2 regions of the Desulfosporosinus sp. FKA genome follow, and region 2 is predicted to be linked to the other one. Evidence: a T-box and tRNA genes for the amino acid it is inferred to sense, from the RefSeq annotation. Region 2 holds a T-box; the other holds one or more tRNA genes.

Region 1 (4,439 bases), on a different contig from region 2:
CCCCAAATGAGTAATATCCTCAAAATTAGACCTCTTAAACCGTTCAACAATTCCCTCTTCTATATCCTTATCCAAGATATTTCCGTCGTTAGCAACCGTCAGAGAGTTATCTAATTCACGAACACCATCGATGCGGCCCACACGACTCCCGAAAAAATCCTTTTCCACCAAACTATCAACCGTTCCCCAGATTATTGCCCTGTCTCCTTTGACCTCCACGTGAATTCCCTGTCCGCTTTCTCCGAAATGTGTATGAATAAGTTTTTTGATATCACTAAGAATGTCTTTTTCGGATCGTGAATTATGCATAAAATCTCCCTCCAAAATGAAGCTGTGTTTTCATACTCAGAGGGTATTTTATCCCAAGACTTCCTCTTTTAATCTATCCTATTTCAGCAGGCTTTAATTTTGTCAGATTCGCTGCCACTTCTTCCAAAAGATGCAATTGTTCTCTTAAACCCAACACTATGAGAAGATCACCTTCTATGATTTTCTCTTGAGCGCTAGGATTACTGATAACACGATCATTACGCAAAATTGCTAAAATCATAGCACCAGTTTCCTGCTTAATACCGCTTGTGGACAAGGTTCTTCCGATCAGGCAAGACCCTTGATCAACTTTAAGTTCCATAATTTCCATCCCAATATTTTGATCATGAATACAGGTTTCAAGATACTCAATACTAACAGGTTTCAAAATTGACATAGCCATTCTCCAGCCGCCTAATATGGCTGGAGAAATCACCTTGTCAGCTCCGGCACGCAACAATTTATTCTCGGATTCTAACCGATCCATGCGGGCAACCACCTGAATATTCGGGTTTAGTCCTTTTGCTGTCAGGGTTACAAACACGTTTAGGGAATCTTCAGGAAGTGCCGTAATTAACCCCTTTGCTCGCTCAATTCCAGCCTTTTTTAATACCTCATCTTCAGTAGCATCATTATTGATGACTAGATATCCTTCCTCAACAAACTCATGGGCCAAATCCTCTTCTTGTTCAATAACGACACAAGGATGGCCTTCTTTCTTCAGACGATAAATCACTTGTTTTCCAACGCGCCCTGCTCCGCAGACAATAATATGGTCTTGAAGTTCTTCGATCTTTTTATTCATCTTTCTTCTCCCATACGCCCCGGCCAGTTGACCCTCAATTAAAAACGCCATCATTAATCCAACGAAATAGAGCATTACTCCAGCTCCGCCAATCATGAGAATGATGATAAAGACATGGCCGGAATCTGATTTAACTTCATAATCTCCGTAACCCACCGTCGTAATGGTCTCAACAGTAAAATAAAAAGCTTGGGCCAAAGTGAGGTGTTCCGTAGTCATTAACCCAACTGTTCCGAAAAACAGCGTAAACAAAAGAGCTGAAAAGGCTAGTCCAATGCGTCTGCCCAAAAAATCACTTCTTCCTTTACAACAACCTCTGGCTTTAGGTCAGTAGGTTTCGCAGCTTGTAAACTCCTTCAAGGGGAACATCCATCTGACCCATTTGGATCCGGCCAAATGGCCCATGATAATCACTTCCACCTGTAGCCAAAAGGGCAAATTGAGCAGCAACTTCAGCGTAATAAGAGATTAACCTCTGCTGTTGTTCCCAATAGCCATAATACACTTCAAGCCCAATTGGCCGATAGGCTAAGAGATCAAAGACCATATCCGGTTCAGACAATAAACCGGGATGAGCCACAACAGGGAAACCTCCGGAATTAAAAATCAAATCAACAGCATCTTCAAATCTATGTTTTAGATAGGGAAGATAGGCGATTCCACCGGGGCGAAAATATGTGGCGATATCTTGCCAGCTTTTTGGATTTAAGCTGCTATATCGATGATGTATAGCCCTCATAATATGGCCCTTACTAACAGCTCCAATCGAACCGACCTCACGCTCAACATCCTTCCATTCAATGGAAAGTCCCCCCTTCTGAAGACATTTAACCATATCGTAGGCCAGAGACGTACGCTGCTTTCGAATCTCGCTTAAACGAGTTTGCAAAACTGAATTGTGAATATCTTTAAAGTAGCCTAGTAGATGAACTTCCTCTCCCTGAAAATTTGTTAATAATTCAACTCCGGGGATAACTTCAATATTTAGATATTTGGCCAATTCTTCTGCCCTTGTGATTCCCTCAGTACTTTCATGATCTGTGATAGCAAGTATTTTAACGTCATTTGAATGGGCGAGATTTAAGACCTCTTCGACAGTCTGCGAACCGTCAGATTCTTGAGTATGAACGTGTAAATCAATCCTCAAGGTACCCACTCCCTCCCATTGACTTATTTTATAATGCCTATTCTGGTTTTTCTTGAAAAATCCTGCCGCCTTTATTATATTTCATTTAAATTAGTTCCATAATCATAGTTGACACATATCTTATTTTAAGCTATAATTCAATTCGTCGCCAAAACTAAAGGGGATTAGTTTAATGGTAGAACAGCGGTCTCCAAAACCGTCAGTGCGAGTTCGACTCTTGCATCCCCTGCCAACCTAGAAACCGCATCCAGCAAGTGATTGCTGGATTTTTTATTTTGCAATTTTGGCTACTACATAAGAGATTGGCTACTATTTGGCTACTAAAGATACAAGAAAATACCATAAAATATAAGTCAATACGTAAATTTTCTACCGCAAATTTAAACATGAGCATACAATTAAGTATGCTCATGTTATCTTGTTATCTATTGAAACTAAAAAGTTAGTATTGTCCTTTTTTAACCCAGTCTGTACATTCGGAGTAAATCTCATCAGCTGCTTCATGAATCCAATCCTCAGGAATATCAGGGAATTGCATATACAATTCTTCTAAAGGATCATCATTACCTTGAGCGGCCTGATAATAAAGCCCTGGTAACTGTGCGAGTACATAGCAATAAAGAAACCCTATAATGAATATTTTAAGACCCTTATAATTCTTATTCTTGAATGCCGCAATTTGCTTGTTATAGAGTTTAAAGGCCCACTAAAAACAAAAAGCTCGGTTTTAATAACCGGGGTTTTGATGGTCATCATTAATTCGCGAAGCTTTGAACAACAACATAAAAGCTTATTTATATTATGAATGCCTGGCTCATTAGAGCCAGGCATTCATAATAATTATTTACCCAAATATTTCTTAACTTCCGCTGCTGAATCTCCAACCGCTTTAACTGCGGCTTTAAGTTGAACCTCAGTGCATCCAAACGTATCACACCAATAATTCACTTCATAAGGTTCATGAATATTAATTCGCGAAGAATCTTGAGGTCTTTTCTTAGTTTTATCATCTGGCATCTATGTCATCTCCTTTCTTCTTAAATCTTCGGCACACGGAATTTTTTTCCTGCATAAAGTACCATCACTCGAAGGGCTTATCCCATAAAATGGAGAAATACCCCTTTATTATCTATTAAGAAAGGGGGAATCAAATAAATGACGCCTTTATTCCAATGTCAAAAATGCTTAAAAGCCTTTGTTCCCAAGGAAGATCTGTATTCGAAAGTATACGCAGAGCAATCATTATGCATGATGTGCAGAAAGGCCGGTGGTCAGGATAAGTTTACACCAGAAGAAAATATGAGCTTGTTTGCAGAAGAACAATTGGCGAAATAAATCCTCTCTATATTAAGACAGCCCCTCCAAATAAGGAGGCCACTGAAAAACTTTATCTTCGAGAAGGTCAGTACCATATATAGTGCTGACTTTCTATTTTACCTACGGCATATGGTGGCTTTGGATACCCAAGCAATAGATTTTCCTAGATTTTCAGTGGCCTCCAAATAAGCTGGAGGGGCTTTTCTTGTATCAGCGATGCACCGTGCATATTAATTAAAGAATACTTCCAGCAACATCGATGAGAGTATTAGAAAACAGAGATGGTCGTTAAATATTATGCCCAGGGCTAGGGGTGAATTCAACCTTATCTTGCCCATGAAAGAATCTCATCGTCGCTGATTCTATGCAATGTTCGATTAGTGTAACATAGACATAAAGGCACTTCCCAATCCATTGGCCAAATAACTTAGGGCTAATAGCGATATACCATTGATGTAAAACCAGTTACCTTGACCTTTTGTTTGTTGCTTTAGAAATCTTACGGATTTACGCACTCCAAAGGAAACAGAAACTACCCCCCCAATTAAAAATAAATTTGCGAACCATAGCAAATCTCTTCCTATTAGACTCATTGTTCCCCACCCCCTTTTTTACCACAAAAACAAAAGAGACTAATTTAAACGCTCTGTGATTCGAGCGCTAAATCAGTCTCCGTCTTCTTGCGGTATCGCTGTAATATTGAATTCAAACTATTCTACCTTAAAAATGAATCAGTTTCAAGCCTTTCACATTTTACATATCATCCAATCACCCACGATCTTCTCCTCTTACATGGAGATGCCCCACTCAATCTAGTTTTCTTTGTCATCGAGATTGAAGCTGACTGAATGAGGGCGGCGG
Region 2 (4,439 bases):
CTAAATATTCAGCCTATTTAACGATAATTTGTCAAAGATGTCTTTTCATATCGTCTTTTTTTCGACAAGTATCCCCCTAAAAAAATCCCCTGGACAAAAAGTCCAGGGGATTTTTTTCACTGCTGCTTAAAAACTACTTTACGATAAAGAACGTAATTCCATATTGTTATACAAGCCATAGTGGTTATTTTTGCAAATATCTCAACAAATCCAAGCCTGACCATTATTCGTATTGCATTAGTGCTAAACGTTAAGTTTAATAAGAATAGAGTAAGATATAGTATGAAACTTCGTTTTAAGTTTGAACTAGTGGAAAATGACCATCCTCTGTTGACAAAGAAATTGAATACGGTCGCTAAAACGACAGCAATAATATTGGATATCGTAAGATCAATGAATAACATCCTTAAAAAGGAGAATATCAAAAGCTCAATTAACGCAGACGATCCGCCAACAATTAAATATTTAATATACCTTGGCAAAGAATACTTTCCTTTATCCTTAAAGTTAGTTGAACCTTCCATCTCTTTATTCATTATTAAGTCCTTTTCCTCGTATTCTTGAAACTCAAATATCTGAGTCTATACCTATATTTCACTTCTTCATAAATCTTTGAAATATGAACTCCTACGTTATGAGATCTATCATTCACCATCAGAACGATTAAGTTTTCTACTTAATTGTACTCTTAGATGTATATTTCTCCTTCATTATAAACAGGCATACTCATTGAATCAACCAGAAGCACCCTCCTAGTAGTCCTTCATACCTTCCCATTATATCCCAAGCGACTAAATAGTGTTTTATATCCTTTACGTAAGGAGAATCCAGAAGTTGATTCATGGTTAAAACTGATGTACTAACAATGTAAATGACCCAATAGATATTTTTCTACTGGGTCATGCTTTATGCATCACCTATTTCCGAACACTTATCTTCTTCTTGATAAACCCATTAGATCTTCGACTTTATTAAGTGTCGCTGCCGCTTTTTGGGAAGCTTTGGCTGCACCATCCGTCAATACTTGATCAAGATAGTCACTATTAACAAATTCCTTATACCTTTCTTGAATGGGACGGATAGCCCCAATAATCACTTCAGCTACATCATTTTTAAATTGTCCGTAGCCTTTTCCGTCATAAAGGTGTTCAATTTCTTTAAATGACTTATTAGTAATTAAAGCATATATCGCCATAAGATTCGATATCCCTGCTTTAAGCTCTTTATCGTAAGAAATTCTGTTTTCCGAATCTGTTTGAGCCTTTTTAAGCTTTTTCAGGATTATCTCAGGTTCGTCAAGCAAAAAAATAGTTGCCGAGGAATTTACATCAGATTTACTCATCTTTTTCTTTGGTTCTTGTAATGACATAATTCTTGCTCCAACTTCTGGAGTGTGAATAGCCGGAATTTTAAACGTTTCTCCATAACGATTATTAAAACGCTGTGCTAAATCCCTGGTTATTTCAATATGTTGTTTCTGATCATCTCCAACCGGAACATAGTCAGTTTGATAAAGGAGTATATCCGCGGCCATTAACGGCGGATAAGTTAATAAGCCAGCAGGGATAGAGTCACCACTCCCATGACGTTGAGATTTATCTTTATATTGAGTCATCCGTTCAAGCTCTCCAATATAAGATAAAGTAGTCATTATCCATCCCAATTTGGCATGTTCGGGTACTTCGGATTGGATAAAAAGTGTAACTTTATCCGGATCCAAACCTATTGCCAAATATAATGCGGCTAAATTCCTGATGTTATTTCTGAGTTGATTCGGTTCTTGGGGAACCGTGATAGCATGTTGGTTGACAATACAGAAATAGCACTCATGCTCATTTTGATACTTTGTAAAGCTTTTCATTGCTCCGAGATAATTCCCTAAAGTAATTGTGCCACTAGGTTGTACACCTGAGAAAATTACCGCCATAAATAACTCTCCTTTTACTTTTAACTAAAATAAAAAAAGTCCAATCATCCTAAAAGGGACGATTGGACCGTGGTACCACCCATAATTATTTAATATTACATATATTAAATCACTCTTTCCGTACTAAAAATAATACGGCACCTTTTGTAACGTGTGGATTATCACGTCAACTCCTACTACCATTTCGGGTTGCTGCTCAAGAGACCATTCAATATTTACTCCACACTGATTCTCACCAACCATCAGCTCTCTAATGCTTCCTAAACATTTACTCTTCTCTATCATCGCTTTAAATTACTATTTAATTGTTAAACACTAGTTTAACAGTTTAAAGACATTAAATCAAGTTTTGTTCCTCGCCAGCATCTTCACACAAACAAAGGAAAGCAGAAGCCCAACACAAACTTGTTCAGTGTTTAACCGAACTAATGCCCAACTGCCAACGTCGCAGTTGTTGTAACATTGCTGGTTGAGTCAACACCAGTTATTGTAATGTTAGTAAGTGATTCGGGATTGATATTCGAGAATAAACTCAATGTGATTAAACCACGCTTGGCCGTAATTGTCCCCACATTTGAGGTGAATTGAATATTATTGGCCAGAGAAGTACTTGTAATATCAGCGCCGTATTGATCATATACGGTGTATGTCGCATAACCTACCCTTTGATTACCGTAAGGTAAGGGTATTCCCAATTTCGTTGAGTTAATTGTAATTTTACTGACCTTTTGATCTGAGTATTGATTGGAGCTTGAAACTTCAGACGCAGAATTATTAGCGGGGGCAGTATAAGAGCTTACTCCGGAAGAAGAATCAAGAGTCGCAACATTTCCGGTAATTAAGTCTACAAGTGTAATGATAATTGATTTATCACTATCTGAAGCAGACTTATAGGTTATCGTACCTAAACCTTTGCTCGGATCCAGGGTAATTGATGAACTTACGGAGGTTACCGCTGATAACTGTGCAGCCGGAACGGTTGACGTAATATCTTTCCCGCTTTCATCGAGTACTTGGTAGTTAAAGGTTGCCGTTGTAGTCCCAACTTTTGAGAAACTGCTCATATTAAGAGTTCGATGTGTTCCAATTGAGACAACTCCAGTCGCAGGGCTGGCATTGGGCGAAGAGGAATTATAACTCACAACTTTTCCGGTAGTTAAGTCCATTAGTGTGATAATAATTGGTTTATCAAGATCTGAAGAAGATTTAAAGGTTATCGTACCTAAACCTTTGCTTGAATCTAAAGTAATTGATGAACTTAGGGGGGCTATTGCTGATAACTGTGTCACAGGAACCGTTGACGTAATATCTTTCCCGCTTTCATCAACTACCTGGTAGTTAAAGGTTGCCGTTGTAGTCCCGACTTTTTTAAAATCACTCAAGTTAAGCGATCTGCTTTTTTCAGTTGAGGTACTTCCATTGGCAGCAGCGGACGAATTTAGATTAGTTATTACCGAATCAGGGATAATCCCTGTTCCGCCAAATACATAAACATGGCTTGCGTTAGCTAATCTTTCCTGATAAAAACCTCTTGTTTTGGCCGGAGAGTCATTATTAATAAGGATAATTGGCTCTGATAGTTTAGAACTATAGGCTGCACCTGTTAAAGCATCAGCAAAACCTTCTCCCGATGCTAAACAGATACTGTCTGAATTAAAGTCCGTATTGAATAACTGATTTACGGCAACATTTCTTGCATACTTATCGGCCCCTGAAATTCGTTCGACATTTGGAAACTGTTGGGCCACTTGATCACTAATAATGTCCGAATCCCCGACAACATAGGTTTTACTGACATTAAGAGACGAAATGTAATTTTTAACAACGTCAGGCAGAGAATCATGAGGTACAAGAATAATTGGAATCTGCTGCATAGAAGCAATAGATGCGACTGACAAAGCATCGGGATAGTCCTCGCCGGTGACAACAAACAAAGTTGATGGATTTGAATTGACTTGTTGAGCAACTTGAATCGCAGTAGCGTACCGATCAATCCCGTAAATTCTTGTTGTCTTAAGTCCCATCGTCTGAAGTTCAGACTCGACCGCTTGAGATATCACCGCTGTTCCGCCAACAATAAATACATTTTTTACTTGTAAATCTGACAGAGTTTGTTTTGTAGTACTCGGTAAATTTCCAGTATTTGTTAATAAGATAGGGGCATCAAATTTCTTAGCTAAAGGGGCAGCGGAAACCGCATCAGTATAGTCTCCACCGAAGGCCAGAATAGCATAATCAGATTGAGACCACCCTGCCTGAGCAATCTGAGATGCCGTTTCATAACGATCATAACCCGCTAATCGAGTAATTGTTGGCGATGAATTTGCTAAAGTTACTGCAGGAATAGCTAAAATCATAAGAGTGATTAAGGTGAAGATTAGACATAACCTTAAACTTCTTTTCCTAAGAGACAATGAACATCCACTTCTTTCATACTTATTAATCTAAACTAGACTGCATTTGAGATAATACTTTGTCATATTTTAGGCCATAAACTATAGCGTTTTGCCAG

Evidence for each region. The T-box of region 2 lies ahead of trpS (tryptophan--tRNA ligase). A T-box ahead of a tRNA ligase gene usually reads a tRNA of that ligase, here a tRNA-Trp.
Region 1: it has a tRNA-Trp gene. The T-box ahead of trpS (tryptophan--tRNA ligase) is inferred to sense a tRNA for this amino acid. The anticodon was not compared.

Annotation. Positions count from the first base shown of each region.
Region 1 is NZ_NAHZ01000033.1:9,603-14,041, reverse strand. It holds gene B5771_RS19440 (BON domain-containing protein) at 1-309, opposite strand, end outside; gene B5771_RS19435 (potassium channel protein) at 383-1,402, opposite strand; gene B5771_RS19430 (PHP domain-containing protein) at 1,437-2,261, opposite strand; tRNA gene B5771_RS19425 (tRNA-Trp) at 2,420-2,493, shown strand; gene B5771_RS19420 (DUF3606 domain-containing protein) at 3,102-3,278, opposite strand; gene B5771_RS19415 (hypothetical protein) at 3,417-3,596, shown strand; gene B5771_RS19410 (hypothetical protein) at 3,956-4,171, opposite strand.
Region 2 is NZ_NAHZ01000032.1:253,239-257,677, reverse strand. It holds gene trpS (tryptophan--tRNA ligase) at 932-1,927, opposite strand; T-box leader at 1,979-2,221, opposite strand; gene B5771_RS18155 (cell wall-binding repeat-containing protein) at 2,353-4,341, opposite strand.